DNA from 4 places in the Mesorhizobium sp. LNHC232B00 genome. Region 1 is predicted to be linked to each of the others. Evidence: riboswitches for the same ligand, from Rfam matches in the RefSeq annotation. Region 1 holds a riboswitch; each other region holds the start of a gene.

The links. A riboswitch is a leader RNA that binds a small molecule or an ion and turns the genes downstream of it on or off. The one in region 1 is predicted to bind cobalamin.
Region 2: linked by a shared signal. The riboswitch ahead of X743_RS168125 (CbtB domain-containing protein) and the one ahead of bluB (5,6-dimethylbenzimidazole synthase) in region 1 are both predicted to bind cobalamin.
Region 3: linked by a shared signal. The riboswitch ahead of X743_RS156350 (aromatic ring-hydroxylating dioxygenase subunit alpha) and the one ahead of bluB (5,6-dimethylbenzimidazole synthase) in region 1 are both predicted to bind cobalamin.
Region 4: linked by a shared signal. The riboswitch ahead of X743_RS168330 (DUF1636 family protein) and the one ahead of bluB (5,6-dimethylbenzimidazole synthase) in region 1 are both predicted to bind cobalamin.

The regions. Positions count from the first base shown of each region.
Region 1 covers NZ_AYWP01000003.1:487,319-495,139, forward strand. The annotation lists gene X743_RS162005 (TlyA family RNA methyltransferase) at 1-347, opposite strand, end outside; partial or broken gene X743_RS01000000168705 (GFA family protein) at 510-912, shown strand; gene X743_RS162000 (hypothetical protein) at 909-1,196, opposite strand; gene dxs (1-deoxy-D-xylulose-5-phosphate synthase) at 1,345-3,258, opposite strand; gene X743_RS161990 (pirin family protein) at 3,361-4,281, opposite strand; gene X743_RS161985 (DUF2277 domain-containing protein) at 4,322-4,588, opposite strand; gene X743_RS161980 (exodeoxyribonuclease VII small subunit) at 4,688-4,939, opposite strand; gene X743_RS161975 (histone deacetylase family protein) at 4,943-5,869, opposite strand; cobalamin riboswitch at 5,991-6,171, shown strand; partial or broken gene bluB (5,6-dimethylbenzimidazole synthase) at 6,264-6,848, shown strand; gene X743_RS1000000171945 (hypothetical protein) at 6,965-7,821, opposite strand, start outside.
Region 2 covers NZ_AYWP01000001.1:70,781-78,601, reverse strand. The annotation lists gene cobO (cob(I)yrinic acid a,c-diamide adenosyltransferase) at 1-614, opposite strand, end outside; gene cobU (bifunctional adenosylcobinamide kinase/adenosylcobinamide-phosphate guanylyltransferase) at 616-1,131, opposite strand; gene X743_RS168120 (CbtA family protein) at 1,124-1,924, opposite strand; gene X743_RS168125 (CbtB domain-containing protein) at 1,940-2,119, opposite strand; cobalamin riboswitch at 2,155-2,353, opposite strand; gene X743_RS168130 (aromatic ring-hydroxylating dioxygenase subunit alpha) at 2,512-3,735, shown strand; gene X743_RS168135 (MFS transporter) at 3,727-4,926, opposite strand; gene X743_RS168140 (DUF1624 domain-containing protein) at 5,163-6,161, shown strand; gene X743_RS168145 (isoprenylcysteine carboxylmethyltransferase family protein) at 6,158-6,634, shown strand; gene X743_RS168150 (MerR family DNA-binding transcriptional regulator) at 6,972-7,358, opposite strand; gene mgtE (magnesium transporter) at 7,500-7,821, opposite strand, start outside.
Region 3 covers NZ_AYWP01000008.1:64,427-72,247, forward strand. The annotation lists gene X743_RS156385 (sugar ABC transporter permease) at 1-205, shown strand, start outside; gene X743_RS156380 (carbohydrate ABC transporter permease) at 207-1,361, shown strand; gene X743_RS156375 (alpha-glucosidase) at 1,366-3,030, shown strand; gene ugpC (sn-glycerol-3-phosphate ABC transporter ATP-binding protein UgpC) at 3,057-4,169, shown strand; gene X743_RS156365 (DUF680 domain-containing protein) at 4,241-4,486, opposite strand; gene X743_RS156360 (DUF680 domain-containing protein) at 4,552-4,749, opposite strand; gene X743_RS156355 (DUF680 domain-containing protein) at 4,828-5,043, opposite strand; cobalamin riboswitch at 5,534-5,736, shown strand; gene X743_RS156350 (aromatic ring-hydroxylating dioxygenase subunit alpha) at 5,850-7,097, shown strand; gene X743_RS156345 (hybrid-cluster NAD(P)-dependent oxidoreductase) at 7,155-7,821, shown strand, end outside.
Region 4 covers NZ_AYWP01000001.1:26,922-34,742, reverse strand. The annotation lists gene X743_RS168315 (NADH-quinone oxidoreductase subunit B) at 1-39, opposite strand, end outside; gene X743_RS168320 (NADH-quinone oxidoreductase subunit A) at 30-395, opposite strand; gene X743_RS168325 (winged helix-turn-helix domain-containing protein) at 729-1,928, shown strand; cobalamin riboswitch at 1,958-2,164, shown strand; gene X743_RS168330 (DUF1636 family protein) at 2,203-2,631, shown strand; gene cobW (cobalamin biosynthesis protein CobW) at 2,634-3,686, shown strand; gene X743_RS168340 (cobaltochelatase subunit CobN) at 3,703-7,359, shown strand; gene cobG (precorrin-3B synthase) at 7,356-7,821, shown strand, end outside.

The DNA.
Region 1 (7,821 bases):
ATCGCCGTGACATGGGATGCGCCGCGTTCGAGCAGCACCTGGGTGAAGCCGCCGGTCGAGGCGCCGACGTCCAGCGCCTCGCTTCCAGCGGGGTCGAGGCCGAAATGGTCGAGCCCGCCGAGCAACTTCAGCGCCGCGCGCGACACATAGCCTTGCGCCGGATCATCGATGGTCACAAGACATTGCGGCGAGACGTTCTGACCGGGCTTGCGTGCGATAGCACCGTCAACCGTCACCGTGCCGCGCTCGACCGCATCGCGGGCCCGCGAACGGCTGGCAAACAGCCCGCGCTGGACGAGCAGGTCGTCGAGCCGCTGGCGGGCGCTGGCTGGCAGAGGCGAATTCATTGGCCTTCATGGCGAAAGCCGGCAGCGAAGGCAAGGACATTGGACGAGACAGGGAAGTGCAGCGAACGCATCGAGCCGCGTCGCGGCTTGCATGCATCGCATCAGGTCCGGCAAAATGGTGGTCGAGGAGAGCTGTCGTCGAAACATCCCGGGGGAGAACGAATGCTGACAGGAACTTGCCACTGTGGCGCAACTCACTGGACCCTGGAAGGCGATCCCGGGCCGATCACGGCCTGCAACTGCACGCTTTGCCGTCGCTACGGCGTGCTTTGGGCCTATGACTATGTCGACGAACGTATCCGCGTATCGGGACCGGCGGGCAGCTATACGCGCGCCGGAAAGAACACGCCATCGCTCGAAATCCTGTTCTGCCCGACCTGCGCCTGCGTGCTGGCCTGGCGCGGATTGCGCGACGATGCCCCCCGGGCGAACACGCATCGCGGTCAATGTGCGGCTGGCGCCTCCCGAGGCCGTCGCCGACTTGCCGATCGACCATTTCGACGGCTTCGACACTTTTGAGGATCTGCCGCGAGACGGCCGCTGCGCACGCGATATGTGGTTCTAGAATATGGTGCGGGGCACTTGCCGGTCGACGGCTGGAGACAGCCCGTCACCCCGCCCACCTGAGGCCTGTTCACGTGGATGCTCAGCCGGGGGCGCAGCTCCGGGGTCCGGCACAACCACCAATTGCGGCACCTGCTTGTAGGAAAAGCCGCCCCTGATGTCGCCCATCTTGCCGGCGACAATGCCCACCGCCGCCTTTTCGAGGTTGCGGTCATAGCTGGTCTCGGCCGCCGCGGGTGCCGCGATGACGGCCAGAAACGCCGCGCCACACAAAAGCGTCTTCATTCCCATTGTCTCCCTGCCTGGCTCCGACCTAGCAGGGCGCCGTTGAAAAACGGCCAAGAGATACGGTAAGCAAAACGCCAAACGACAGTGTTAACAATGGGTTATGAAATCAGGCCGGCAAACTGATTCAAGCGCTTGAGGTTTTGATTCAGGCGCGCTGGGCGTGGGCCGTATGGCCGAGCGCAGTGAACACGGTGCGCACGATGCCGTCGGCGTCGAGACCGGCGTCGGCATACATCTTTTCCGGCTTGGCGTGGTCGGTGAATATGTCGGGCAACACCAACGGGCGCACTTTGAGGCCGCTTTCCAGCAGTCCTTCATGGGCGAGGAACTGCAGCACGTGGCTGGCGAAGCCGCCCACTGCTCCCTCCTCCACCGTCACCAGAACCTCGTGCGAGCGGGCGAGCCGCCGGATCAGATCCTGGTCGAGCGGCTTGGCGAAACGGGCATCGGCAACGGTGGTGGAAAGCCCCGCCGCCCCGAGTTCCTCGGCGGCGATCAGGCAATCCTGCAAACGCGTGCCGAAGGACAGCAGGGCGACCTTGGTGCCTTCCCTGATAATGCGGCCCTTGCCAAGTTCGAGAACCGAGCCACGCTCCGGCATGTCGACGCCGACGCCGTTGCCGCGCGGATAGCGGAAGGCGATCGGGCCGTCATCATAGCTCGCCGCGGTGCGCACCATGTGGCGCAGCTCCGCCTCGTCGGCAGCCGCCATCACGACAAAGCCCGGCAGGCTTGCCAGGAAGGTGGTGTCGAACGCACCGCAATGGGTGGCGCCGTCGGCGCCGACGAAGCCGGCGCGGTCGATCGGGAAGCGCACCGGCAGTTTCTGGATGGCGACGTCGTGGACGACCTGGTCGTAGGCGCGCTGCAGGAAGGTCGAATAGATCGCCACGAACGGCTTGTAGCCTTCGGTCGCGAGACCAGCGGCAAAGGTGACCGCGTGCTGCTCTGCAATGCCGACATCGAAGGTCCTGGCCGGGAACACCTCGCCGAACTGGTCGAGGCCGGTGCCGCTCGGCATGGCGGCGGTGACGGCGACGATGCGCTCATCCTCGCGAGCCTCCTGGATCAGGCTTTCGGCGAACACTTTGGTATAGGCCGGCGCGTTGGCCGGCGCCTTGGCCTGAGTGCCGGTAATGACATCGAACTTGTTGACGCCATGATATTTGTCGGCTGCGGCTTCGGCCGGCGCATAGCCCTTGCCCTTCTGGGTGACGACATGGATCAGCACCGGGCCTTCGCCATTGTCGCGGACGTTCTTCAGGACCGGGATCAGATGCTCTAGATTGTGACCGTCGATCGGGCCGATATGGTAGAACCCGAGTTCCTCGAACAATGTGCCGCCGGTGACGTAGCCGCGTGCATGCTCGACCGCCCTTGTGATCGCGCGATCGGCGCGCTTGCCAAGGTAGGAGGTCAGCTTCTTGCCGAAGTCGCGCAGGCCGGCATAGGCCTTGCCGGAGGCAAGCCGCGCCAGATACGCGCTCATCGCGCCCGTCGGCGGGGCGATCGACATGTCGTTGTCGTTGAGGATGACGATGAGACGGGCATCGAGCGCGCCGGCATTGTTCATCGCCTCGTAGGCCATGCCGGCCGACATGGCGCCATCGCCGATGACGGCGATGACGTTGTTGCGGCCACCGGAGAGGTCGCGCGCGGCGGCCATGCCGAGGCCAGCCGATATCGATGTCGAGGAATGGGCGGCGCCAAAGGGATCGTATTCGCTCTCGGCGCGGCGGGTGAAGCCGGACAGACCGCCTTCCTGGCGCAGCGTGCGGATGCGGTCGCGGCGGCCGGTCAGGATCTTGTGCGGATAGGCCTGGTGGCCGACATCCCAGATCAGCCGGTCATCCGGCGTGTCGAAGACATAATGCAGCGCCACCGTCAGTTCGACCACGCCGAGGCCGGCACCCAGGTGACCGCCGGTGCGAGACACGGCATCGATCAGTTCGAGGCGAAGTTCGGACGCCAGTTGCGGCAGCTCGCTTTCGGCAAGCGCGCGCAGATCCGCCGGAATACGGACCTTGTCGAGAAGCGGCGTATGCGGCGTTGCGTTCACGGGTGCTCGGGCTTTCTGTTCAACGGCGGGATAGGCCGCCGGCCGGCGAAAGTAAATGCTTGTCAGTGACGCGGATCGATCAGGTTCCCTCGCCGACCTTCTTCAGCTTTCGGGCAGCGGAATAAACTCTTCCTCATCTCCTGGAACGATATCGAAGCGGCCCGTCTTCCACTCCTGCTTGGCCTGTTCGATGCGCTCCTTGGACGACGAGACGAAATTCCACCAGATATACCGCTTCGAACCGAGCGAAGCGCCGCCGAACAGCATGAAATGCGCACCGGTTTGCGACGATACGATGATGTCGTCACCGGGCCGGAACACCAGCAGTCGTTCGGCCGGGAAGACATCGCCCGAAATCGCGACCTCGCCTTCCAGCGTATAGATGGCGCGTTCTTCCGCATCGGCCGGGATTTTCACGCTGGCGCCCGGCGCTAGCCTGAGATCGGCGTAGAGCGTCTCGGAGTCGGTACGCACCGGGGAGCGCAGACCCTGGAAATCGCCGATGACGACACGACCGCTGACGCCTTCGGCGTCGATGTCGGGAAGCCGCAGGACAGCGGTGTTCTCGAACACCGGCGCCACCTCTTCCTTGTCGTCCGGCAGCGCCAGCCATGTCTGCAGGCCGGAGATCGACATCGGCGCGCCGCGCAGTTCTTCCGGCGTGCGCTCGGAGTGCACGATGCCGCGGCCGGCGGTCATCAGGTTCACGTCGCCGGGCTGGATCACCATTTCGGTGCCGAGGGAATCACGATGGCGGATCTTGCCGTCGAACAGATAGGTCACCGTCGACAGGCCGATATGCGGATGCGGGCGGACATCGAGCGCCTGGCCGGCGCGCAGGATGGCCGGGCCCATCCGATCGAAGAAGATGAACGGACCGACCAGCCGTCTCTTGGCGGTCGGCAAGGCGCGGCGGACTTCAAAGCCGCCAATGTCCTTGGCATTCGGGATGACCATCAGCTCGATCTGGTCGCTTGCGAAGGCGTCGCCGGCTTCGGGATCCTCCCCGGGGAAGAAGCTCATGAACTCTCCTTGTCAGCGGCCAAGGACCGCCCTGGCCACATCAGGCAAAGCGGATTGCCGCCTTTGCCCGCAGTTTGGCCGCAACCTCTTCGCGATTGCGCGGATGCTGGTTGGTTTCAAGCGAATCGAGAAGCTCGCGCGCCGATGCCGCGATGACTTCGACCGCATGGTCGAACGCGTGCTGGTTCTGCTTCGAGGGCCGCGTCGTTCCGCTCAGCTTGCGGACGAACTGAAGTGCAGCGTCGCGGACTTCGTCGTTGGTTGCCGGCGGATCAAAATTGAACAGGGTCTTGATGTTTCTGCACATCGCTTCCGTATCTCCTCTTGTCCTGGAGCCATTTCAATCGAGACGAACTCTATACTCAATCACGATCGTGTCCAAAAACCGGTGAGACGGCTGCGCGCCTCAGTCCGGGTCGAGCGGCTCCGTCCCGACCGGCTTGCCGTCGCGCGACAGCCTGATCTTCTCGACCTTGTCCTCGGCAGCCTTCAGCAGCCGGTCGCAATGCACCTTCAATGCCTCGCCGCGCTCATAGATCTTGATCGACTGGTCGAGCGGCACGTCGCCACGTTCCAGATCATCGACGATCTTCTCCAGCGCGTCGAGTGCCTGTTCGAAGCTCATCGCCTTGACGTCTTCGTTGGTCTCACCAGCCATCATTCATCCTTTCATCAGTCGCCCGACATGGGCGGCGACCGAAAATGCCAATCCCTGCAGATCGTAGCCGCCCTCGAGCAGGCTGACGAGCCGGTTGCTGCTGTGGCGCGCGGCACGCTGCATCAGCTGGCCGGTCGCCCAGTCGAAATCGTCTTCGGTCAGGTTGATCTCGGCCAACGGGTCGCGGTGGTGCGCATCGAAGCCTGCGGAAATGATGATCAAATCCGGCGCGAAATTGTCGAGCGCCGGCAGCACGCGCGATAGGAAGGCATCGCGAAACACCTCGCTGCCGGTCTGCGGCGCCAGCGGCGCGTTGACGATGTTGCCGGCGCCGGTCTCGTCCTTCGCGCCAGTGCCGGGATAGAGCGGCATCTGATGCGTCGAGCAGTAGAGCACCGAGGGATCATCCCAGAAAATGTCCTGCGTGCCGTTGCCATGATGCACGTCCCAATCGACGACCGCGACGCGCTCGACGCCATGCTTCTTCTGCGCATAACGCGCGGCGATGGCCGCCGTGTTGAAGAGGCAGAAGCCCATGGCCGTGGTTTTTTCGGCATGGTGTCCGGGGGGCCGCGCTGCGACGAACACATTGTCGGCGCGGCCCTCAAAGACATCGTCGACGGCGGCATTGGCGGCGCCGATCGCCGCGATCGCCGCTTGCCAGCTCTTCGGGCTGGCGGTGGTGTCGGCATCGATGCGGGCGATGCCTTGGTCAGGGATGGCGGCGCGCACGCGGGCGACGAAATCGGCGGGATGCGCATAGAGGATGGTGGCCTCGTCACCTTCCGGCGCCGTGACACGATCGAGCGCGGCAAAGGCCTCGTCGTCGAGCACGCGCTCGATGGCGCGCAAACGGTCCGGCCGCTCGGGGTGGCCAGGCGGCGTGATGTGTTCGAGGAAGATCGGATGCGTGTAGAGACGAGTGGCCATGCTCCCTATCTAGTGCCCCGGCGCCGCGATGGCCATGCATCGCGGCTCGATCGCTGGGGAAAATCACGCCTGCGTCCATTGGCGTCGCTGCGGGGATTGGCGCCCCGGGCGGTTCGGCGTAAGGTCGCCGGCACTGCCTGGTGCCCGCCGCAAGCGGGAGAATCGGGAACACGGTTGAATTCCGTGGCGTGCCCAACGCTGTGAGGGGAACCGCGCCGGTAAATGCCACTGTCGATGACGGGAAGGCACCGCACGCGGGTTGATCCCAAGCCAGAAGACCGGCCTGGCAGACATCGTCATCCGCATGGTCAGGCGGCTGGCATCGATAGCAATCGCAAGGGGACAAGCGATGCCGGAACACATGACCGCTCCTGGTAGCGACGGATTTGACCAGATGGCACGCGACGCGGTCTACCGCGCCATGTTCACGCGGCGTGACGTGCGCAGCCATTTCCTGCCCGACGCGCTCGACGACGAGGTGCTGGCGCGGCTGCTGCTTGCGGCCCACCACGCTCCGTCGGTCGGCTTCATGCAGCCGTGGAACTTCATCGTCATCCGCGATGCCGCACGGCGCGCGGAGGTGCGCGACCTGTTCCTCGCTGCGCGCGAGCAGGAATTGCCGGCCATCGAACAGGAAAGGCAGGCGCTCTACCGCAAGCTCAAGCTGGAAGGCATCTGCGAGAGCGCGCTCAACATCTGCATCACCTGCGACCGGCAACGCTCGCAGGGTTCGCCGCTGGGACGCTGGCACAATCCGGAGATGGACCTCTACAGCACGGTCTGCGCGGTGCAGAATTTCTGGCTGGCCGCGCGCGCCGAGGGCGTCGGCGTCGGCTGGGTCAGCATCATCGAGGCCGGGGCGCTGAAAAGCCTGCTGTCCATTCCCGATCACGTGACGCCGGTCGCCTATCTCTGCGTCGGCCGGGTCTCCGAATTCGCGCCCAAACCGGACCTCGAAACGCATGGCTGGGGCCGACGCCTGCCGCTGCCCGAATTGATCATGAGCGAGACTTTTTGCGGTCAGGGCGAGGTGCGGCTCAAATCGGCGGTGGCACGCCTCAACGCCGTCGATGCCGCGCCGGCAAGCCTGGCCAATCAGCGTGTCGCGCCCGCCGTGTCCCAGCGCGAGCCGCCGAAGGAGGCCAGCGCCTTGTCCTTGAGTTCCCTGAACTTCGACGAGGCCTCGGCGAGCCGGGCGTCCCAGGCGGGATCGGGCACCTGGCCGGCGATGGTCTTGAAATAGACCTGCATCAGGCAGGCGATGGCGAAAGGCTCGATGAAAGCCGCCTTGAACGCCCAGGCAAAGACGATGGCGAGCACGAAGGCCCAACCAGCCAGTTGCCCCGGCATGATGAAGAGAATTGCGGCGGCAGGAGCCAGCATCAACAGGAAGATGACGAAGGACATGCCCCACATGATCACCGCCAGCCAGACGGCGTTCTTGACCATGGTCTTGCCGTTCTGGGCATAGAGCACCACGCCCTGGCGCGCGGTCTCGAAGGGCGAGGACGAATTGATGCGGATATTGTAGCCGAGGATGATCTCGTCGACATAGGTCAGCGACAGGCGGATCACCGTGTTGATGAAGGAGACAAGACCGCTCAAGCCCGGAATCGGCAGGAAGGCGGCGATGCCGCCGAGCAGGCCGGTGACAGCTCGAATGGCGCCCTTGACCAGTTGGTCGACGACGAAAAGGATGTTGGCCTCGGCGAAACGCTCGGTCACGACTTGCCTGGCATAGGCGATCTGGTCCTGGCCGCCGGGGACGTCCTGGCCGTCGATCAGATGGACCATGACGGCGATATGGCCGGCCTTTACGACGTAGAGGATGTATTCGCGGATCCAGTAGACGGCGATCGAGACGACGCCGAAGCCGACCACGCCGCCCCATAGGGCAAAGGACATTGGCCCGTCGGGATCGGTGGAGATATGGCCGACGCCATAGCCGACCG
Region 2 (7,821 bases), on a different contig from region 1:
TGCTGCGCCTTCACGCCCGCGGAAAAATGGTGCTTGGTCACGCCCATCTCGGTGACCAGATCCGCCGCTTCAACCAGCGCCGGCTTGGCGTTGCGACCGGTGACGACGACATGCAGGTCCTCGCGACGAGCCTTCAGCGCGGCAACCACCTTGTCGAGATCTAGATAATCGTAGCGCAGCGCGATGTTGAGCTCGTCGAGCACGACGAGACTGATCGACGGATCGGCGATCAATTCAAGCGCCTTGGCCCAGGCGGCCTCGGCCGCCGCGATATCGCGCTTCAAATCCTGCGTCTCCCAGGTGAAACCCTCGCCCATCGCGTGCCAGACGACCCGGTCGCCGAACGCGGCAAACGCATCTTTCTCACCGGTGTGCCATTTGCCCTTGATGAACTGGACGACGCCGACCCGCTTGCCATAGCCGAGCATCCGCAGCGCCAGGCCGAACGCAGCCGTGGTCTTGCCCTTGCCGGGGCCGGTGTTGACGATCAGCAGGCCCTTCTCGACCGTCTTGCTCGCAACCTCGGCGTCCTGCACCGCCTTGCGCTTGGCCATCTTGGCGCGGTGGCGCTCTTCATCCCTGTTCTCACTGGCCTTGCCGTCTATATCAGTCATCTCACTTCACCTTGAGCGGCAGCCCGGCCACCATCAAAAGCACCGTATCGGCAATCGCCGCGACCTGCTGGTTGAGCCGGCCGGCGGCATCGCGGAACCGACGTGCCAGGGCATTGTCCGGCACGATGCCTTGCCCGACTTCGTTGGACACCACGAACCAGGGCCCGCGCGGCCGCGACAGCACGGCCGCCAGCCGCAGGCATTCCTGCTCGAGATCACGTTCGCCAAGCATGTGATTGGTCAGCCACAGGGTGAGGCAGTCGACGAGCACCGGCTGATTGTCCGGCAAGGCCTCGATCGCACCGGCGAGGTCCAGCGGCGCATCGATGGTCGACCAGCCCTCGCCGCGCCGCGAGCGGTGCAGCGCGATGCGCTCGCGCATCTCGTCGTCATAGGTATCAGCAGTGGCGATATAGGTCCATGGCGAGGGCAACGCCGTCGCCAGGGTCTCGGCGTGCGCGCTCTTGCCGGAGCGCGCGCCACCAATGATGAAAGTCAGCTTGCCGCGATCAGGCAAAGCTGTCGCGCAGGCTGCTCGCAGCGCCCGTGAAGCGGCCGCGCACCACGCCGACGACCGCGCCGAGCACCAGCCAGAACACCAGATCGGTCACGGTCACCGCCACCACGAATTGGTGGTGCAGGCCCTCGGGAATCGGCGTCTCGAAACTGTCTGGCTGCGGCGCGCCGACCATATGCGGGGCGACGATCAAAGCCACGCCAAGGATCGCGAGCGGCAGCGATTTGCGGAAGGCGATCAGCCCAAGACCGATCGCCGTGGCCGCCACCGTCGAGACCCACCAAATCTGGCGCGGCAGCAACTCGGCCGCCGGCATCGCCGGCAGTTCCGGCGGCAGGCCGAGGCCAGGCGCCAGCGTGAACACAGCAAACCCTGCCAGGCCCCAGAACACACCCTGGCGCCAATTGCCGATGCCGCCCGCGAATTCCGAGACCGCGACCAGGACCAGCGCGAAGCCGATGCCGGTGACGATGTTGGCAAGCACGCTGAAGCCGAAACGCTCGAGACCATCGGCCGGCGCCCAGCCTTCGTCTTCCGCCGGAGCGGCGGCTTCTGCCGGCGCCGGCGCGGCGGAGCTCATGGCATTCCCCGCCGGTGCGGCGGTGCTCATGGCATTGGTATCCGCGGCAGTGGGCGCGGCCTGGTCATGATGGTGGCCGCCACCGGCCTGCTCGTAGACTTCGGCCTTGAGGATAAGCGGCACGGTGGCATAGGCCTGCATGCAGGCGAGAACGACGCCGGCCACAAGCCCTGCGATCGCCGCGATGAACACGACGTTGCGAAACAGGTTCATGATGTCAAATCCTCGTCAGTGGCAGGGAAACGCCATCGAATGACGATAGTCGTGGGCGGCATTGTGGACCGCATCGATATGCGAGAAGCCGACAAAGCCGACGACGAAGATGCCGAGCAGCGCGGCTAGCGCGAGCTGCATGAAGCGCGACTGCGAGGAGACGGAGGCGCCGAGGGAGACGGAAGCAGTATTCATGTCTTGTCCTTTCACCCTCCACCCGAGGGCATCGAAGTCAGTTTCCTGTCGCCGGCAGGTCTCCTGGCTCGCGGATCAGCGCCCTTCTCCACCTTCCCGAAGAAAAATCTTCAGTGGCATATGGAGAGGACTACCGCACACAGTTGCGGGGGCAGCCACGGCATTGGGCGACAATTGAGCCCGCACCGCATTCCCTCTTGGCTCCAAAACGGAACCGACGACAGCTTGACTATACGGAAAATCACGGCACGCGGCAAACCAAATTCCGCCGGCAACCAGCGCGATTGCGCCATGCCGGCGACATCGGCCGTTCTCGGCACCACAATTGACAATCATCCCGGCCGGGTGTCGGCTGGCCACTTCACAGGAAGCCAGCCATGCAGCCTCCAGCCCTGCAGCCCAATGCCAGCGAACGCGATCGCTACAACGGCCTGACCCGGGCTGAAGCGACGTTGCCGTCATCGGCCTATTGGGACGGCGAGAGCTATCAGCGCGACCTCGATGCGATCTGGTATCGAAGCTGGCTGCTCGTCTGCCGGGAAGCCGATCTCGCCCAACCGCTGGCTTTCCGCACCTTCCGCGTCGGCACGCAGGAAATCGTCGTGCTGCGCGACGAAACCGGCGAACTGCGCGCCTTCCACAACACCTGCCGGCATCGCGGCTCGCAGCTGTGCCAGGAAAGCGAAGGCCGGCTGAAGGCGCGGCTGATCACTTGCCCCTATCATGCCTGGTCCTATTCGCTGCGCGGCGACCTCGTGCGCGTACCGTCGAAATCGCTGCCCGAAGGCTTCGACAAGGCCGACCATCCGCTCTATCGCGTCGCGCTCTCGGTGTGGCGCGGCTTCGTGTTCGTCAATTTGCAAGAGGACGCGAATTTGCAGGAGGACGCGAATTCGCAGGAGGGCACGGCGGGCTCGGCGCAGGCCTCCTTCGATCCCGCCTCCGGCGATCTCGGCAATTGGCCGCTGGAAACGCTTGTATCAGGCCATGTGCTGCGCAAGGTGATGAACTGCAACTGGAAGATTTTTTGGGAAAACTTCAATGAATGCCTGCACTGCCCCGGCGTTCACAAGGACCTGTCGCGGCTGGTGCCGATCTATGGCCGCGGCCTGATGAGCCGGCATGACGACCCCGAATGGGTGCGCCACGCCGACAATGACGCGCCGGAATTTTCGGGTGGTTTGCGCGTCGGCGCCGAAACCTGGTCGCGCGACGGCAAGACCCATGCACCGGTCTTCGCGGGCTTGACGCCGGCCGAGCGCGCCGCCGGCCAGACCTACGCCACCAGCCTGCCGTCGATGTTCATCGTCGGTCACGTCGACTATGTCCGGACCGTGCGGCTGGTGCCGCTCGGTCCCGAACAGACCGGTCTTGTCGCGGAATGGCTGTTCGCGCCCGGAGCGCTTGGCGACCCGTCGGCCGACATCGACAACATAGTCGCCTTCGGCACGCAGGTGCTGGAGGAGGACGCGGCGATCTGCGAGGTCAACCAGAAAGGGCTGCGCTCCATGCGCCACAAAGCCGGCGTGCTGATGCCCGAGGAATATGATCTGCACCGCTTCCACAAATGGGTGCGCGAGCGCCACACGGCGCTTTCGCCGTGGCCGTCACAGTGACTTCGGCAGATAACGCCAGGTCACGAAGCCGCAAACCGCGGCCAGCAAGCTCAGCGTGACGAACACCGAGCCGAGCCCGAAGAAGATCAGCACCACGGAATAGACCAGCGGCGGCGTCAGCTCGGAAAAATCGAGATAGGTGCGGTAGACCGCCGCCATCTGCGCCCTTTCGTAGGAGCGTACCGAGCGCATGAAGGCGGTCGAGCCCAATGCATCGAGCGCAATGGTGAAGAACGCGCCGCCAAGCAGGAAGGCGCCGGTGAGCAGCGGCGCGGTCGCTCCCACTGTGCCCGCGGCCAGCAGCATTGCCGACATGGCGAAATAGGCAAACGTCATGGTGCGCCGGCCGCCAAAACGTTTTCCGGCCTTGCCCCAGAAGATGGCCATGAACAACAGCGCGTTGCCGGCTGAGACCAGCAGACCGCCGGTCAGTTCGCCTTCGCCGGTGATCACCATGAACAGCGGGCCGTATACGAAGAAGGTCGTCCAGAAGCAGGAGCGTCCGAAGGCAATCAGCCACGCTAGCCTCAGCCTCGGCTGCGCGACGAAGCGGCCGATATTGGCGAGCGGATTGACCGGTCGTGTCTTGCCCGGCTGGATCGACTGGTTGTCACCAAGCCGATAGAACCAGAACAGCGCCAGCAAGGCCACGGCGAACACCGCCACCGCGCCATGCGCGGCATAGATGCCGAAATGCGCGTAGAGGAAAATGCCGAGCGTCGGCCCGCCGGTCCAGGCAAACATCGACCACGCCATGCGCAGCGATTCGGCCTGCATGAAGTCTGTCTTGCGGATGTGGTCCATGATGTAGAGGTTGAGCGTGATCGACAGCGCGCTGGCGCCCATCACCCGGCACAGCATCCCCGCTACTTGTCCGGCAAGCGTGTGGGTGACGAAGAACAGCGAGCCGATGGCGAGCAGGCAGGCCCCTGCGGTGTAGACCCAGCGCCGCGCAAAGCGGCGGATCAGCATCGGCATGAACAGGGTCACCGACAGGCCAAGCAGCGCCACGATGGTGTAGAGGATGGAGACCATCTGCTCGTTGTGCAGTATCTCATAGGCCTGGATCGGAATGACGCTGGACACCGTGGCGCGCGCAAAGGATTCGACTGCGTAGAGCGAGGCGAAGGTGCGCGCGTCCGCGGCCTTGAGGGCCGGGAGCCAGATCGGATGGCGCACATGGGTCGACATTGCTTCCCCAAAGCAGAATCACCGGTCAAATCTGCCTTGGCCGTTTCCGGGCCATTAAGAGGAAACCGACGCGCAGGCGGCGAAAAGCGAGTTGGTCAAAGCCTTTCCGGCGCTGGCCCAAAGCGGCATCCGACATGGCCTGCGCCCACGCGGCGCCGTGCCGAGGAACCCGGTCTTCTTCTGTCCCGGCCAACCGTGATAGTCCTCAAGGCGGGGCTGAATCAGATCGCGAGACCATGACCATCGACACGCCGACCGCACCCGTCCAGAATCAGCCAAAACGCATCGTCGCCATCGACATCCTGCGCGGCATCGCGCTGCTCGCCATGGCGAGCTACCACTTCACCTGGGATCTGGAGTTCTTCGGCTACACCGACCCCGGCCTCACAGCCTTCGGCTGGTGGAAGATCTACGCCCGCTGCATCGCTTCGACCTTCCTGTTCCTGGTCGGCGTCAGCCTGTACCTTGCCCATGGCCGGCAAATCCGCTGGAACGGCTTCTGGAAGCGGTTCGCCATGGTTGCCGGCGCCGCGGTCGCCATCTCGATCGTCACCCGCATCGCGACGCCGGACGGCTTCATCTTTTTCGGCATCCTGCACGAGATCGCGCTCGCCAGCCTGCTCGGCCTCGCCTTCCTGCGCCTGCCGGCGTTGCTGACCCTGCTTGTGGCGGCACTGGTTATTGCGGCGCCGGTTTATCAGCGCTTCGAGGCCCTGGATCATCCCTGGCTGTGGTGGATAGGCCTGTCGGCGATCAATCCTCGTTCCAACGACTATGTGCCGCTGTTTCCATGGTTCGGCGCGGTGCTTGTCGGCATCGGTGTCGCGAAACTTGCCTCCGCTTCCGGCATGCGGGCGCGCCTGGCAAGCCTGACGGCCGGCCGGTGGGCCAATCCGCTGGTCTTGATCGGCCGACACAGCCTCGCCTTCTACCTGATCCACCAGCCGCTGCTGATCGGTTGCGTCTGGCTGTTCTCGCAGGTGATGCCAGCCAAGGTCGAAACCCCGCAGGTCAATTTCCTGAAGACCTGCCAGATCTCGTGCGAGCAGTCGCGCGACGCCAAGTTCTGTTCGAGCTATTGTAGCTGCATGCTCGACACGCTGGAGGGCGAATCCTCGCTTGATCGGCTCTACAACAACGATCAGACTGCGCAATGGAAGGCACATCTGGGCGATCTGGCCGGCACCTGCACGGCCCAGACCGACGACAAGATGACCGAGGGGGGACAGCAATGACCGACAGCCAGCCGAAGCCAGGAGGGATACCGTGGCCGCCGGTGATTTACACCGCCGCCATCGCCATCAGCATCATTCTCGGCATGCTCTATCCCCTGCCCTGGATCGGCGACCTCCTGGGCGACATCCTGTTCGCCGCCGGCTGGGTGGCGCTGTTCGGCGTCGCGGCACTCTGGTTCACGGCGATCCGCACGATGGTCCGGGCCAAGACGACGCTCAATCCCAACGCGATGCCCGACCATCTCGTCACGTCAGGCCCCTTCGGCATCACCCGCAACCCGATGTATCTGGCCAACACGCTGCTGTTGATCGGCGTCGCCTTCGTCACGGGCATCGTCTGGTTTCTGCCGCTGGCGTTCATCGCGGCCTTCGCCACCCAGAAGCTCGCCATCGAGGGCGAGGAAAAGGTGCTGGCGGCAAAGTTCGGCAAGAAATACCGGGATTACGCAAAGAGAGTGCGGCGCTGGATCTGAGCCGGGGCCTGTATTCCGCGGCGCAGAGATTTTGACAGCTCTTGGCCGATGAGGCGGCATACCTCGGCGATTGGCCGAACGCCTATCCCGTCCTCATCCACGGGCGGAGCAAGGAGCGCAGCGACGCAGCGCAGACCCGAGGATCCATGCCGCGACACCTGAGCGTCGCTACAGTGCAGAATTCTGCTCCGCTGCACTCAACGACGGAGGTAACGGCATGGATCCTAGGGTCTCCGCGACGGAGCTTCGCTCCTGCTCCGCCCTAGGATGACGAAGTTCGAAACGCTCCGGCCAGTCACGAACGTTTGTCGCTCAAACGCGCGATAGAATCTGGCCCTCAGGTATTCACCCCAAGTTCCACCAGCCGCTCGACGCAGGACTCCTCGGCCTGGTCGAGTTCTGCCAGCGTCTCCTCGAGGTCGCGGCGCTTTTGCCGGAGATCCTCGCGCTTTTCCTCGATCCGCTTGATCATCAGCTTGAGTTGCCCGACCTCGCCCGGCGGCTCCTTGTACATCTGGATGATTTCGCGGATCTCGTTGATCGAGAAGCCGAGCCTTTTTCCGCGCATGATCTGCCGGATGAGGTGGCGGTCGGAGGGACGAAACAGCCGCGTGCGGCCACGCCGCACCGGCTGCACCAGCCCCTCATCTTCATAGAAACGCAGTGTCCGCGTCGACACGTCGAATTCGCGGGTCAGTTCGGTGATCGAATAATATTCCCGCATCGTCACTCCCACACGCCGGAAACCCTGGCGATCGCCGTGCGTCGCCTTTCGTCCCAAACCAAAACCCTTGCCGCGCCGGAATCGACACGGCACCCCGCGCGAGCCTCGCATGGCATTTACGTAAAAGTCAATTGAGCTCGATCACCGGACGCCGAACCACCAAGTGGCAAGGCCGAGGAAGGCAAAGAAACCAACGACATCGGTGACGGTGGTGACGAACACCGCCGACGCCACCGCCGGATCGATCTTGAACCGGTCGAGCAGCAGCGGGATCAGGATGCCGGCGAGTGCGGCGACGAACATGTTGATGATCATCGCCGCCGCGATGATGCCGCCCAGATTGACATCGTGGAACCAGGCGGCCGCGACGATGCCGATCAGGATGGCGAAAACGATGCCGTTGATGAAGCCCACCCCCATTTCGCGGCGGATGATGCGGCCGGCATTGTAGATGTCGAGGTCC
Region 3 (7,821 bases), on a different contig from region 1:
GCTCAAGGTGTTCGACATCGTGCTGACCATGACCAACGGCCAGTGGAACAGCCAGGTGCTGGCCAATCTAATGTTCGACTGGATGTTCCGCGGCGGCGGCGATTTCGGCCGCGGCGCAACGATAGCCATCATCATCATGATCGCGGTCATCCCGATCATGGTCTGGAATATCCGCCAGGCCAACAAAGAGACGGGAGGACACTGAGATGGCCGTCGCGACCGGAAATTCCTTCGCCAGCCGCTTCGGCGTTCACATCGCGGTGCTGGTCTTCGTGACAATCTGGACCATTCCAACGCTCGGCATCCTGGTCTCCTCACTGCGTGACAAGGACCAGATCATCGCTTCGGGCTGGTGGAATTCGTTCGCCAGTTCCACCCAGACCGAGGCCGGCCGCCTGCCGCCCGCCTCGGCACAGGTCCAGAAGGACGGCAAGTTCGTTCTGGAAGGCAACATCTTCGGCGACGGCGCCAAGCGCGACATCAGCGCCTTCGGCGTCAAGTCGGCGGCACCGACGCAATATGCGGCCGGCACATCGGCCGATCTCGGCGACGGCGTGACCCTGCAGGTCAATGCCGACGGCAGCTTCGTCATGACCTCGCCCAAGGCTTTCGAGGGCGACCGCGGCCAGCGCCTCTATTACGCCTCGTCGGCGCCGCCGAAATTCACCACCGACAACTACCGGTCCGTGCTGTTTTCAGAAGGCATCGGCCGCTCGTTCATGAACTCGCTGACCGTCACCATCCCGGCGACGGTGATCCCGATCCTGATCGCGGCTTTCGCGGCCTATGCGCTGGCCTGGATGCGCTTTCCCGGCCGGGCGCTGCTGATCGCGGTGATCATCGGCCTCCTGGTGGTGCCGCTGCAGATGTCGCTGATCCCGCTGCTGAAACTCTACAACGGCGTCGGCTCGTTCTTCGGCGTGCCGTCGAAAACCTATCTCGGCATCTGGCTGGCGCATACCGGCTTCGGCCTGCCCTTCGCCATCTACCTCCTACGCAGCTACATAGCCGGCCTGCCGCGCGAAATCATGGAATCGGCGCGCATCGACGGCGCCAGCGATTTCGAGATCTTCGTCAAGATCGTATTGCCGCTGTCGTTCCCGGTGCTGGCCTCGTTTGCCATCTTCCAGTTCCTGTGGGTATGGAACGATCTTCTGGTGGCGATGGTTTTCCTCGGTACGGAAGCAGACCAGATCGTGCTGACGGCCAAGCTCAATGCGCTGCTTGGTTCACGCGGCGGCGATTGGGAGATCCTGACGACATCGGCATTCGTGACCATCATCGTGCCGCTGATCGTGTTCTTCTCGCTGCAGCGCTATTTCGTCCGCGGGCTGCTTGCCGGCTCGGTGAAAGGAGGCTGAGACCATGCAATCCGCTTTGAAAGCCAGTTCGAAACCTGACCTCGCCATCGATCGCGACTGGTGGCGCGGTGCGGTGATCTACCAGATCTATCCGCGCAGCTACCAGGATTCGAACGGCGACGGCATTGGCGACCTCAAGGGCATCATCCAGCGGCTGCCCTATATTGCCGCACTCGGTGCGGACGCCATCTGGATTTCGCCTTTCTTCACGTCGCCGATGAAGGATTTCGGCTACGACGTCTCGGACTATTGCGATGTCGACCCGATGTTCGGCACGCTGGCCGATTTCGATGCGCTGACGGCGGAAGCCCACCGGCTGGGTCTCAAGGTGATGATCGACGAGGTGCTGTCGCACACCGCAGACATCCATCCCTGGTTCAAGGAAAGCCGGTCGAGCCGCACCAATCCCAAGGCGGACTGGTATGTCTGGGCGGACGCCAAGCCCGACGGCACGCCGCCCAACAACTGGCTGTCGATCTTCGGCGGATCGGCCTGGCAATGGGACACCAGCCGCCAGCAATATTACCTGCATAATTTCCTGGCCGAGCAGCCCGATCTCAACTTCCACAGCCGCGAGGTCCAGGACGCCCTGCTCGACGTCACCCGTTTCTGGCTGGAGCGCGGCGTCGACGGCTTCAGGCTCGACACCATCAATTTCTACTTCCACAGCCAGGGCCTGGAAAACAATCCACCGCTGGCGCCCGAGGAGCGCAACGACCAGACGGCACCGGCGGTCAACCCCTACAACTACCAGGACCATATCTACGACAAGAGCCGGCCGGAGAACCTCGGTTTCCTCGAACGTTTCCGCGCCCTGCTCGACGAGTATCCGGCAACCGCCGCTGTCGGCGAAGTCGGCGATTCGCAGCGTGGGCTGGACGTGGTGGCCGCCTATACGGCCGGCGGCAAGCGCGTGCATATGTGCTATTCCTTCGACTTCCTGGCGCCGGAAAAGATCAGCGCCGCCAAGGTCCGCTCGGTGCTGGAAACCTTCGGCAAGGTCGCCACCGACGGCTGGTCGTGCTGGGCGTTCTCCAACCATGACGTGATGCGCCCGGCCTCGCGCTGGGCGGCTGGCGAAGCAGATCCGACCGCCTATCTCAAGGTGATCTCGGCATTGCTGATGTCGCTGCGCGGCTCGGTCTGCATCTACCAGGGCGACGAGCTGGGCCTCGGCGAGGCCGAACTGCGCTTCGAGGATCTGCAGGATCCCTACGGCATCCGCTTCTGGCCGGAATTCAAGGGCCGCGACGGCTGCCGCACGCCCATGGTGTGGGATGGCAACGCCAAGAACGGCGGCTTTTCCCAGGCAAAACCCTGGTTGCCGGTGCCGGCCAAGCACCTGTCGCAGGCCGTCAATGTGCAGCAGGGCGACGAGACTTCCCTGCTCGAGCACTACCGGCGCTTTCTCACCTTCCGCCGCGCCCATCCCGCGCTCGCCAAGGGCGATATCGCCTTCATCGAAAGCCAGGGCGACACCGTCGCCTTCACCCGCCGGGCCGGCAACGAGCAGATCGTCTGTGTCTTCAACCTTGGCGCCAAGCCGGCCAAGGTTGACCTTGGCGGCCGATCACTGCACCCTTTGCCGGGACACGGGTTTTCCGGGCAGGCGAGCACCGGTTCGATCGAACTCGGCGGTTACGGCGCCTGGTTCGGACGCATCGACTGAATTTTAGGAATTACTGGGAGGAACCAATGGCCGATGTCAATTTGAGGCAAGTGAAGAAGTCCTACGGCAATCTCAACATTCTCCACGGCATCGACCTCGATATCAAATCGGGCGAGTTCATCGTCTTCGTGGGTCCGTCGGGCTGCGGCAAGTCGACCCTGCTGCGCTCCATAGCCGGGCTCGAGGAAATCACCTCAGGCGAGCTCAAGATCGATGGCGAGGTGGTCAACGACGTGCCGCCGTCGAAGCGGGGTATCGCCATGGTGTTCCAGTCCTACGCGCTCTATCCGCACATGACAGTCTACGACAACATGGCGTTCTCGATGAAGATCGGCAAGGAGAACAAGGCCGAGATCGACCGGCGCGTCCGTCAGGCGGCGGAGATCCTGCAGCTGACCAAATATCTCGACCGGCTGCCCAAGGCGATGTCGGGCGGCCAGCGCCAGCGCGTCGCCATCGGCCGCGCCATCGTGCGCAATCCGAAAGTGTTCCTGTTCGACGAGCCGCTGTCGAACCTTGACGCGGCGCTCCGCGTCGCCACCCGCATCGAGATCGCCAAGCTCAAGGAATCGATGCCCAACACGACCATGATCTACGTCACCCATGACCAGGTCGAGGCCATGACGCTGGCCGATCGCATCGTCGTGCTCAAGGAAGGCCATATCGAACAGGTCGGCACGCCGATGGAGCTCTACAAGAAGCCCGGAAATCTGTTCGTCGCCCAGTTCATCGGCTCGCCGGCCATGAACATCCTGCCGGCGACCATCGACAAGACCGGAAACCCGACAATCGTCAGCCATGTCGGCGGTCGCAAGGCAACGGTGCCGATCGCGACACCGGCTTCGGCAAAGGGCGCGGCGGTAAGCTTCGGCGTGCGGCCAGAGGATCTGATCATCGCCAGCGGCACGGACTATCTGTTCGAAGGCACGGTGGATTATGTCGAACAGCTCGGCGAGGTCCAGCTGGTCTATGTCGACATCGGCCGCGCCGACCTGCCGCTGGTGACAAAGCTGCCGGGCAATGTCGAGGTCAAGCGCGGCTCGACATTGCGGCTGAGCGCCAATGCGGAGGACCTGCATATCTTCGACGCGGATGGGCGGTCCTTCGCGCTGCACGAGGCGGAAGCAAAGGCGGCTTGAGCTAAAAGCGGCCTAACGACAAAAAACGGCGGGCCTTGCCCGCCGCTCTTTTTTAAAACCGACTTCGACTGTTAGTGATTGCCGACGTGGTCCCGGTCGTTGCTCTGAGGGGCCGGCTTCTGCACGTTGCCCGACGAATTGAGCAGCTTGTAGACAGGCGAGCCGCTGTCGCGGATCGAACCGGTATGCGAAGCGTCCACATCGGCCGAAGTCACGGCAGGCTGGTTGGCGCCATTGGAGCCATAATTGTCGCTGCCGGCGAAAGCACTGCCGGAAATCGCCAGAACGGCGGCGGCAGCAAGGATGATCTTCTTCATTTCAAGTCTCCTGAAGTCTCGAATTCCACGGCATGGCGGGCAAACCCGCCATTGCCGGGTCGGCTTTAGTTGTTGCCGAAGAGGTTGTGGTCGGCGCCGACGACAGGCTTCTGGTCAGCCGGTTCCGACTTCTTGGTCGAAGCCGTGTACGAATTGTCGGTCGAAGTCACGGCAGGCTGGTTGGCGCCATAGTTGTCGCTGCCGGCGAGAGCGCTGCCGGAAATGGCCAGAACGGCGGCGGCAGCAAGAATGATCTTCTTCATTTCAAGTCTCCTGAATTTTGATGAATTTTTGAGTTCGCCAGGACGGCGGGCAAGCAGCCGTCAACCGGCGGTCGCCTGTTAGCGGTTACCGAAAAGGTTGTGGTCGGCACCCTGGACAGGCGTCTGAGCAGCCGGTTCCGACTTCTTGACCGAAGCGGTGTACGAGCTGTCGACGGCAGTGGCTGCAGGGGTCGCATTCGAGCCGTAATGGTCCGAACTATAATGGTCGCTACCAGCGAAGGCGCTGCCGGAAATGGCCAGAAGGGCGGCGGCAGTGAGAACAATCTTTTTCATTTTGGGTACTCCAGTATTTTTCCGTCCGTCTAGCGGCGTGTCTTGGGATGAAATCGCGTCGTTCGGACAGCCCCGATTTGGGAAAGCCAGATGGCCGTTTCCAATCACGAAGTTGTTCCGCGTGGACCATGAATCCACCACTTGAAATTGTACCACCGGCTTCCACATCAATTTTTTTGCTTTTTTATCAATCAGTTAGAAGGATCAAGGGAGCTATCACCAACTGTGTCGGAGGCCCAGCGTTCACAACGTCCTGCACGCACCGTCAACAGAAACGAACCGTTCGGTTCGATTTTAGGTTTCGCTAATAGTCACTTTTCGAAACTGTTAACCTTTTTTTGGCTCCGGCCAAGGATCGAAAAACAACGTTGGGGTGCTGGCGACGAGCCGGTTTCAACGGTCGCGATCCTTGTAGGGACGATCTTGCATGCGTGTCGCGCCGCATGGATGCGATGTCGTTTTCATGCCGACGCCGCGATGCGCGCCGTGATTAGATCACGCCATCTCAGGTGCCGCTTCGTGACGACGGAGTGGAGAATTGGGAAGCCGGTCAGAATCCGGCGCTGCCCCCGCAACGGTGGTGGAGTTCAAGTCGCAACGGGAGACCACTGGGCGAAAGCCTGGGAAGGTGTCGCGATGGTCCGCAAGGACGACTCCAGAGCCCGGAAACCAGCCCGAGATTGCTAGAACTCGACTGATCGCGGTGGGCGGTCAAGGGGCGGATGATGCATGCCCGGCTGGCGCCGGCCTGCGTCCGATCCTTCCTCCATCACCACCAGTTCAGTCCTTGGATATGAGGACAGGACATGGATGCTCGCAACGACATGCTGAGGCTCTTGAACAGCCGCAGACAGGGCTTTTCGCTGGAACAGCCCTTTTACACCGATCCGGACTACTTCAAGCTCGACATGGAGCTGATCTGGTATCGCGATTGGCTGTTCATCGGCCATGATTGCGAGCTGCCCAAGCCAGGCAGCTTCATCACCGTGCAGATCGGCGACTATCCGGTCGTGCTGGTGCGCGATCAGCAGGGCAAGATCAACGCCTTCCACAATTCCTGCCGCCACCGCGGCAGCCGCGTCTGCAACACCGACAAGGGCATGGCCGCCAAACTGGTCTGCCCCTATCACCAGTGGACCTATGAGTTGGACGGCCGCCTGCTGTTCGCCCGCCAGATGGCCGAGGGTTTCGACAAGAGCCAGTTCGGGCTGAAGCCGGTCGCCTGCGAAAGCGTCGCCGGCTATATCTTCATCTGCCTGGGCAAGGAGCCGGCCGACTTCGCGCCGATGCGGGCGATGATCGAACCCTACCTCAAGCCGCACCGGCTCGGCGAGGCGAAGATCGCCTTCGAGAGCACGATCATCGAGAAGGGCAATTGGAAGCTCGTCTGGGAAAACAACCGCGAGTGCTATCATTGCGCGGGCAATCACCCGGAATTGTGCAAGACGTTCCCGGAAGCACCGACCGTGACCGGCGTGCAGGGCGCCGACAGCGATCCGGAGATGCTGGCGCACTGGGCGAAATGCGAGGCGGCCGGCCTGCCGAGCAAGTTCCGCATCGATCCGGCCGGACAGTATCGCGCCACCCGCGCGCCGCTGCTGCGCGATGCCGTCAGCTACACGATGAACGGCAAGCGGGCGGTGAGGAAGAACCTCTCCGACAACGTCTCGGCCGACCGCATCGGCACCTTGATGCACTATCACTACCCGACGACATGGAACCATATCCTCATCGACCATGCCGTCACCTTCCGCGTGCTGCCGGTCAGCGCCACGGAAACCGCCGTGACGACCAAATGGCTGGTCCACAAGGATGCGGTCGAGGGCGTCGACTACGATCTCGCCGAACTCACCCATGTGTGGACCGAGACCAACGACCAGGACCGCCGCATCGTCGAGGAGAACGCCTTCGGCATCCTGTCGCCGGCCTATGAGCCCGGCCCCTATTCGGAGTTGCACGAGGGCGGCGTCATCCAGTTCGTCGACTGGTACGCCCGCTTCATCGGTCCGCGCCTTGCCGAAGACGGCAAGCCGGCGCTGCGCAGCGTTGCGTGAGCTCATGTCGCCCAAACACGACATGAGCCGGGCAAGAAGGACCAGAGGATGAATGCGATGACGGATCTCGGCCTCTATCGCCATCTCGACCAGATGGCGCCGTGGAACGACCGGCTCCAGGTGCTGGAAGTGATCGGCGTCAGCGATGAGGCGCCCGACGTGAAAACCTTCACTTTCCGGTCCGACAACCAGACCTGGTTCCGCTACAAGCCGGGCCAGTTCGTGACGCTGGAGCTGCCGACTTCGGACGGGCCGCTGATGCGCACCTACACGCTGTCATCGTCACCGTCGCGGCCATTCTCGATCGCGGTGACGGTAAAGGCGCAGGCCGGCAGCATCGGCACGCGCTGGATGTTCGACCATCTGGTGCCCGGCTCGCACGTCAAGGCCTATGGGCCGGCAGGCGACTTCTCGCTGCACAGCCATCCGGCGGCCAAATATCTGTTCATCTCGGCCGGTTCGGGCGTGACACCGATGATGTCGATGCTGCGCTGGCTGAACGACTGCGCGCCCTGGACCGATGTCGGCTTCGTCAATTGCGCGCGGCGCGCGGAAGAGATCATCTTCCGCAAGGAGCTCGAACTGCTCGGCGGCCATATGCCCGGCTTGTCGCTCGGCTTCATGATCGAGGAGCGGTCGAGCCGCGAGGGCTGGTACGGCCATATGGGCCGCATCGACGCGATCCGGCTGCCATTGCTGGCGCCGGATTTCCGCGAGCGCGAAA
Region 4 (7,821 bases), on a different contig from region 1:
CGGCGCGACGAGGGTGCCTGAACTGTCGTTCAATCCCATTCCAGCGCTCCTTTTTTCCATTCATAGGCAAAGCCGATGGTCAGCACTGCCAAAAACACCATCATCGACCAGAAGCCGAGCATGCCGATCTTCGAGAAGGACACCGCCCAGGGAAACAGGAAGGCCACTTCCAGATCGAAGATGATGAACAGGATCGACACCAGGTAGAAGCGGATGTCGAATTTCATGCGGGCATCGTCGAACGAGTTGAAACCGCACTCGTAGGCGGAAAGCTTTTCGGGATCGGGGTTGCGGTACGCCACCAGGAACGGTGCGGCCAGCAGCGCCAGGCCGACAACCAGCGCCACGCCGATGAACAGGACGATGGGCAGGTACGAACTGAGAAGTGCGTTCATGCAGCGGCTTTCCGTTGGCGCCAATCCATTTTGATTACAGCACCGGACCTTAATGCGGAAGCGTGACAGTTTAACCGCTGAACCGTTTTAAGGGGCCTATGCTGCAACGCGGCGAGGGTTAGCGCAGCACTTCCAGCGAAGCAAGTCAAACCTTGTTCAAAAGGCGGTGCTGGACGGCATATACGGAGAAACTGGTCCGATACGCTCCTGTTTGATTTCCTTCGCTTTTTACTCCACTTTTCTCTCCTGACATGGATGCCGCCAAAACCCTGCTAGCATGGGCAGGAATCACCCATCAAACGACGGTCAACGAGTTACAAGAGTCGCATCCGAATGAAGGAAAAGATCTCGCTTGCCACCGCCCGGCGCGTCGCGCTCGCCGCTCAGGGTTTTCTCGACCCCCGCCCTAATGGCACGCCCGACCGCCGTCATTTCGCCCGCGTTCTATCCCGCACCGGCCTGCTGCAGATCGATTCCGTCAGCGCGGTGGTGCGCGCGCATTACATGCCGCTCTATTCGCGCCTTGGCCCCTACCCGCTCGCCTTGCTCGACAACGCCGCCGTCACCCGCAAGCGCACGGTGTTCGAATACTGGGCGCACGAGGCCTCCTTCCTGCCGGTGGAGACCTGGCCGCTGATGCGCTGGCGCATGCAGCGCGCCGAGCAAGGCAAAGAGATGTATCTGGGGCTGGCCAAATGGGGCCGCGAGCACGCCGCCTATATAGAAGAGATCTACCGCGAGGTCGTCGCGCGCGGCCCGATCGCTGCTTCCGCGCTCGAAGGCCAGAAAGGCTCGGGCGGCTGGTGGGGCTGGAGCCACGCCAAGCATGCCTTCGAATGGCTGTTCTGGGCCGGGCGCATCACCACGGCGCACCGCCGCGGATTCGAGCGCTTCTATGACCTGCCCGAGCGCGTGCTGCCGCAGGCGATTCTCGACCTGCCCGTACCGGCCGCCGAGGACGCGCACCGCGAATTGCTGCGCATCTCCGCCCGCGCCCATGGCGTGGCGACATCAGGCGATTTGCGCGACTATTTCCGCTTGTCCCCCGCCGACATGAAGGGCCGCCTGGAGGAATTGGTCGAACTCGGTGAGCTGCTGCCGGTGCGCGTCGAAGGCTGGGATAAGCCCGCTTACCTGCACAAGGATGCGCGTCTGCCCAGGAAAATCGACGCCCGTGCCTTGCTGGCCCCGTTCGATCCCGTGGTCTTCGAACGCTCGCGCTCGGAGCGGCTGTTCGATTTTCACTACCGCATCGAGATCTACACGCCGGCCGAAAAGCGCCAATACGGCTACTACGTCCTGCCCTTCCTGCTCGGCGACAGGATCGTAGCGCGCGTCGATCTCAAGGCCGATCGGCCGGCGAGTGTGCTACGCGTCCACGCGGCCTATGCCGAAGCTGGCGCACCGCCTGAAACCGCCGCCCAGCTTTTCGAGGAATTGAAGCAAATGCAGGGCTGGCTCGGGCTTGAGCGCATGGAAGTGACGCCCGCTGGCGACCTCGGACCGTCACTTGCCGACATCGCCATGTCGTAGGCCCGCGTTGACAGTCCTGCCCGCAACAGCCTAAATCCGCTCCAGACGGTCTCTTCTCTTCAATGAGAGGGGCTAAGAGGGAATGCGGTGCGGGATGAAAAATCTCAAATCCGCGGCTGTCCCCGCAACTGTAAGCGACGAGCCAAGGCCGAAAGCCACTGGGAGTTCCCGGGAAGGCGGCTAACCAAGGCGATGACCCGCGAGCCAGGAGACCTGCCGTCCGCGACAACATAATCCGATCGCCCGGCGGGTTTCCGGGCAAGGAGCCCGGTTTTTGGACCAGAACAGCAGTTTTTCGGCTGGCAAAGCGGACAACTCGTCCGCCGACAGCGATGCCTTGTCCGGCGTCACCGTGATCATCTGTGCCTCGTGCCGTGACGAAACCGGCTCCGACGCCCATCCCCGCGCCGGCGAACTGCTCGCGCAGGATACGCGCAACGCCGCCTCGGGCGAAGATATCTGCGTCCGCACCGTCGAATGCCTCGGCAATTGCAAGCGCCGGCTGAGCGCCGCGATCCTGCGCGACGGCTGCTGGAGCTATGTCTTCGGCGACCTGACCACGGCCAGCGGCGCCGACCTTGTCGCCGGCGCGAAGCTCTTCGCCACCTCGACCGACGGCCTCATCCCGTGGCGTGGCCGGCCCGATAGCCTCAAGCGTGGCCTCGTTGCCCGCATCCCTCCCCTCGACATGCTGAAGGACTGACCATGACTGCTCCAGATTCGTCCGCCAACCTTTCTCGCGTTCCCTGCACCGTCGTCACCGGTTTTCTCGGCGCCGGCAAGACGACGCTGGTCCGCCATCTCCTGGAAAACGCCGGCGGCAAACGCATTGCCATCATCGTCAACGAGTTCGGCGACATCGGCATCGACGGCGAGATTTTGAAGGGCTGCGGCATCGACACCTGTCCGGAGGAAAACATCGTCGAATTGGCCAATGGCTGCATCTGCTGCACCGTCGCCGACGATTTCGTGCCGGCGCTCGACCAGATCCTGGCGCTGACGCCGAAGGTCGACCACATCCTGATCGAGACTTCGGGCCTGGCTCTGCCCAAGCCGCTGGTCCAGGCCTTCCAGTGGCCGACGGTGAAAAGCCGCGTCACGGTCGACGGCGTCATCGCCGTGGTCGATGGCCCGGCGCTGGCCGAAGGCCGCGTCGCCAACGACATGGACGCGCTGCAGGCGCAGCGCGCTCAGGATGAGAGCCTCGACCATGACGACCCGGTCGAGGAAGTGTTCGAGGACCAGATCGCCTGCGCCGACCTGATCATCCTGTCGAAGAGCGACCTGATGGACGCCGCAGGCTCAGCCCGCGCCAACGCCATCATCAACGAACACTCCGCCCGCGCCGTGAAGATCGTGCCGACCTCGCATGGCAAGGTCGATCCCTCCGTGCTGCTCGGCCTCGGTCTCGCCGTCGAGGACGACATCGAGAACCGCAAGTCCCATCATGACGGTGCGTTCGACCACGAGCATGACGACTTCGACACCTTCATCGTCGACATTCCCTCGATCGCCAATCCCGACGAGCTGGCAAAGCGCGTCGCCAACGCCGCCGAACAGGAAAACGTGCTGCGCGTCAAAGGCTTCGTCGAGGTCGGCGGCAAGCCGATGCGGCTCTTGCTCCAAGCCGTCGGGCCGCGCGTCAATCATTACTATGACCGCGCCTGGACGGCTGAGGACGATCGTCGTTCGCGCCTCGTCGTCATCGGTCTCAAGGGGCTGAACCGCCCGGCGATCGAACGCATACTCGCCGGCTGATCTCGGACAGGCCGCGATGCACATCCTCACCACGACTTCCGCCTCGCTCGACGATCTCGCCGAGCCGGTCGACCTGCGGCAGACGCCGGCGGATATCGTGGCGCTGTCCTTCACCGACAGCGATCTGGCCGGATTGGCGGAGGCGTGGAAGGCCGATGCTGGCCGCTTGCCCTCGATGCGGCTCGCCGCACTGCGCGACCTGCGTCATCCCATGTCCGTCGACCTCTGGGTCGACAGCGTCGCCCGCCATGCCAAGATCATCCTCGTGCGCATCCTCGGCGGCCACGACTGGTGGCGCTACGGCTGCGACCAGCTCGCCGCGACCGCCCGCGCGCACGGCATTAAACTGGCGCTGCTGCCGGGTGAGAGCCACGACGAGGATCTCCGCCTCATCAAAGCCTCGACGCTGCCGCGCGAGGAGTTGGATAGCCTGCTCGGCTATTTCCGCGAGGGCGGCCCGGCCAATATGAATGCGCTGGTGCGGAGGCTAGCGGGGCTGGCTGGGCAGGATGCGGAAATTGCCGAGCCGGTCGAAGTTCCAAAAGTCGGCTACTACGAGCCCACACGCGGCATCGTCCCCCTCCCCCTCGAGGGGAGGGTCCGGCCGCAGGCCGGGGGTGGGGTCCTCTCCGGAGCGCGCCGACTCAAGGAAACGTCGCCCCCGGTCGTACCGACCCCACCCGGCCCTGCGGGCCACCCTCCCCTCGAGGGGGAGGGAAACGCCACGCCAGTCATCCCGATCCTCTTCTACCGCTCGATGCTGCTAGCCGCCGATGTCGCGCCGATCGATGCCCTTTTCGAAGCACTCACCCAACGCGGCATAACCCCCGTCCCGATCTTCGTCTCCAGCCTCAAGGACCCGGCATCCCTGGCCTTCGTGGAAACCGCGCTCGCCACGCTGAAACCTGCCGCCATCATCGCCGCGACCGCCTTTGCCTCCGGTGCCGAACCCGGCGTCGAGACCCTGTTCGACCGCGCCGGCGTGCCCGTCTTCCAGGTCATCGTCGCCACCACCCGCCGCGACGTGTGGGACAACAATCAGCGCGGCCTGGCGCCCGCCGACCTTGCCATGCATGTCGTGCTGCCCGAACTCGACGGCCGCATCCTGGCCGGCGCCATTTCCTTCAAGGGCGAGAGCGAGACCGATCCGGCACTTGGTCATCGCGCTTTCGCCAATCGGCCGGAACCGGATCGCGTCGCGCACGTGGCGGATCGGGTAGCGGCTTTCATAGAACTGCAGGAAGCGCCCCGCGCGACCCGCAAACTGGCGATCCTCATCCCGGACTACCCAAGCGCCCCCGGCCGCACCGGCTACGCCGTCGGCCTCGACGTGCCGTCCAGCGTGCTGGCCATGCTGCACGACCTGAAGGAGCAGGGTTATGGGGTTGAGGGGATTCCTGAGACGCCGCGTGAGTTGCTGGGTTTGCTGGAGCGCAGCAAGGATGGGCTGGGGCTGGAGGAGTATCTGGACTTCTCGAAGAGCCTGCCTACCGCGGCAATTGCCGCGGTAGAGGCTGCATGGGGAAAAGCCGAAGGGAGAGGCTTGAGCGAGGCGCCCCCCTCTGTCCTGCCGGACATCTCCCCCTCTAGGGGGGTGATTGCGCTCCCATCTCCGCCTTCGCCAATCTCCGATCTTGTAAAGGGAGAGCCGGCGACTAAACTGCCAATCTCCCCCCTTGAGGGGGAGATGTCCGGCAGGACAGAGGGGGGCGCCTCGCTCCAACCTTCACAAAAGGCGGCCGCCCACTTCCCCTTCCGCGCCGCCACCTTCGGCAACATCACGGTCGCCCTCGCCCCCGATCGCGGCCGCTCCGCCGACCGCCGCGCCGACTATCACGACCCGACGCTCCCGCCCCGCCATGCGCTCCTCGCCTTTGGCCTCTGGCTGCGCAAGTCGCTCGGCGTCCATGCCCTCATCCATGTCGGCGCCCATGGCACGCTGGAATGGCTGCCGGGCAAAACCGTCGCGCTTTCGCAAAACTGCTTTCCCGAGATCGTCACCGGTCCGCTGCCTGTCATCTATCCCTTCATCGTCTCCAACCCCGGCGAGGCAGCACAGGCCAAGCGGCGCATCGCCGCCGTCACGCTTGGCCATCTGCCGCCGCCGCTGACCGGTGCCGGGCTCGACGAAAACCAGCACAAGCTTGAACGGCTGGTCGACGAATACGCCCAGGCCGATGGCCTCGACCGCCGCCGCCGCGATCGTCTGGCCAAGCTGATCGTCGAGACCGCGCAGAAAACCGGCCTCGCCTCGGAAGCCGGCGTCGCCAGGACCGACGCACCCGACGAAGCGCTGCGCCGCATCGACGCCTGGCTTTGCGATCTCAAGGATTTTGCCATCAAGGACGGGTTGCATGTCTATGGCCGCGTGCCCGAGGACGAGTCCGACGCCATGCGCCGCCAAAGTGCCGAGGCCGAGAAGGCGGCGCTGCTCGCCGCGCTCGATGGCCGCCACGTCAAGGCCGGTCCGGCCGGCGCGCCGGCGCGGGGCCGTTCCGACGTGCTGCCCACCGGCCGTAACCTGTTCACGTCGGATCCGCGCACCATGCCGACGCCGACCGCCTATGATCTGGGCAAGGCTGCGGCGGAAGAAGTGGTGCGCGGCTACATGCAGTCGCATGGCGACTGGCCGCGCTCGCTGGTCATCGACCTCTGGGGCTCGGCCTCGCTGCGCACCGGCGGCGAAGAGATTGCTCAAGGTCTGGCATTGATGGGCTGCCGCCCGCAATGGGATGCTGCCACCGGCCGCATCACCGGCATCGAGGTGTTGCCGCCGGCCACGCTCGGCAGGCCACGCGTCGACGTCACCTGGCGCATATCGGGCCTGTTCCGCGACATGTTCCCGACCCAGATCGCGCTGATCGATGCCGCCGCCAACGCCGTCGCCGCCCGCGACGAGGAGGATGCGGAAAACCCGCTCGCAGCCAAAACCCGCATTGAGGGCAAGATCAGCCCGCGCATCTTCGGCACCTCGCCCGGCACTTACGGCGCCGGCGTGGAGGATTTGCTGTCGAGCGGCGACTGGAGCGCGCGCGAGGAGATCGGCCGCGCCTATCTCGACGCCACCTCGCATGCCTATGGCGGCGCCGGCGGCGAAGGCGTCTCCGCGCCCGGCGCTTTCGAGGGCCGCATCGCCGAGGCCGACCTTCTCGTCCACACCGGCGACGACCCCGGCCGCGACATCCTCGAAGGCTCGGCCGACGTCGCCTTCATCGGCGGCTTTTCGGCCGCACTCGCAGCGCTCGGCAGGAATGCCGACGTCATCGTGCTCGACACCACGGATCCGCAAAAGCCGAAGCCACGCTCGGTCGGTGAGGCGGTGTCGCGGGTGGTGCGCGCCCGCGCCGTCAACGCGCGTTTCATCGCCGGCCAGATGCGCCACGGCCCGCGCGGCGCTTCCGAATTCGCCGAGACGGTCGACCGGCTGGTCGGCTTTGCCGAGACCACCCATGCCATATCGGGCGCGCTGATCGAGGCCGTGCACGACGCCTATGTCGGCGACGCCGAAGTTCGCGCCTTCATCCTGCGCGAAAACCCGGCCGCCGCGAAAGTCATTGCCGAGCGTTTTCTCTCGGCGCGCCGGCGTGGCCTCTGGCATCCCCTGCGCAACTCCGTCGACGACGACCTTGCCGCCCTGATTGCCGAGGCGGAAGCGCTCGGGGTGGCGGCATGAACGCCTTCTCGCGCCGTGGCGCCTGCCCGGCCCTGTCGGCGCCGATGCAGACCGGCGACGGGCTATTGGTGCGGCTCAACCCGGTTGCCGGAGGCCTATCGCCGAGGCTGTTGATCGCCCTGGCCGAATCCGCCCTGCGACACGGCAGCGGCATCATGGAGGTAACCGCGCGCGGCAGCCTGCAAATACGCGGGCTAACGACGGACAGCGCCGCGCTGCTGGCGGCGGAAGTCGATGCGCTGGGCATTGCGGTGCGCACAGGCGTGCCGGTCGAGACGGGACCGCTGGCGGGCATCGATCCGCAGGAGATCGCCGATCCGCGGCCTATGGCTGAGCGGATCAGGGTGGCGGTCGATGAGGCTGGGTTGACGCAACGGCTGGGGCCGAAGGTTTCGGTCATCGTGGACGGCGGCGGGCAGCTGTCGATGGATGCAGTGACAGCTGATGTGCGGCTGAAGGCGG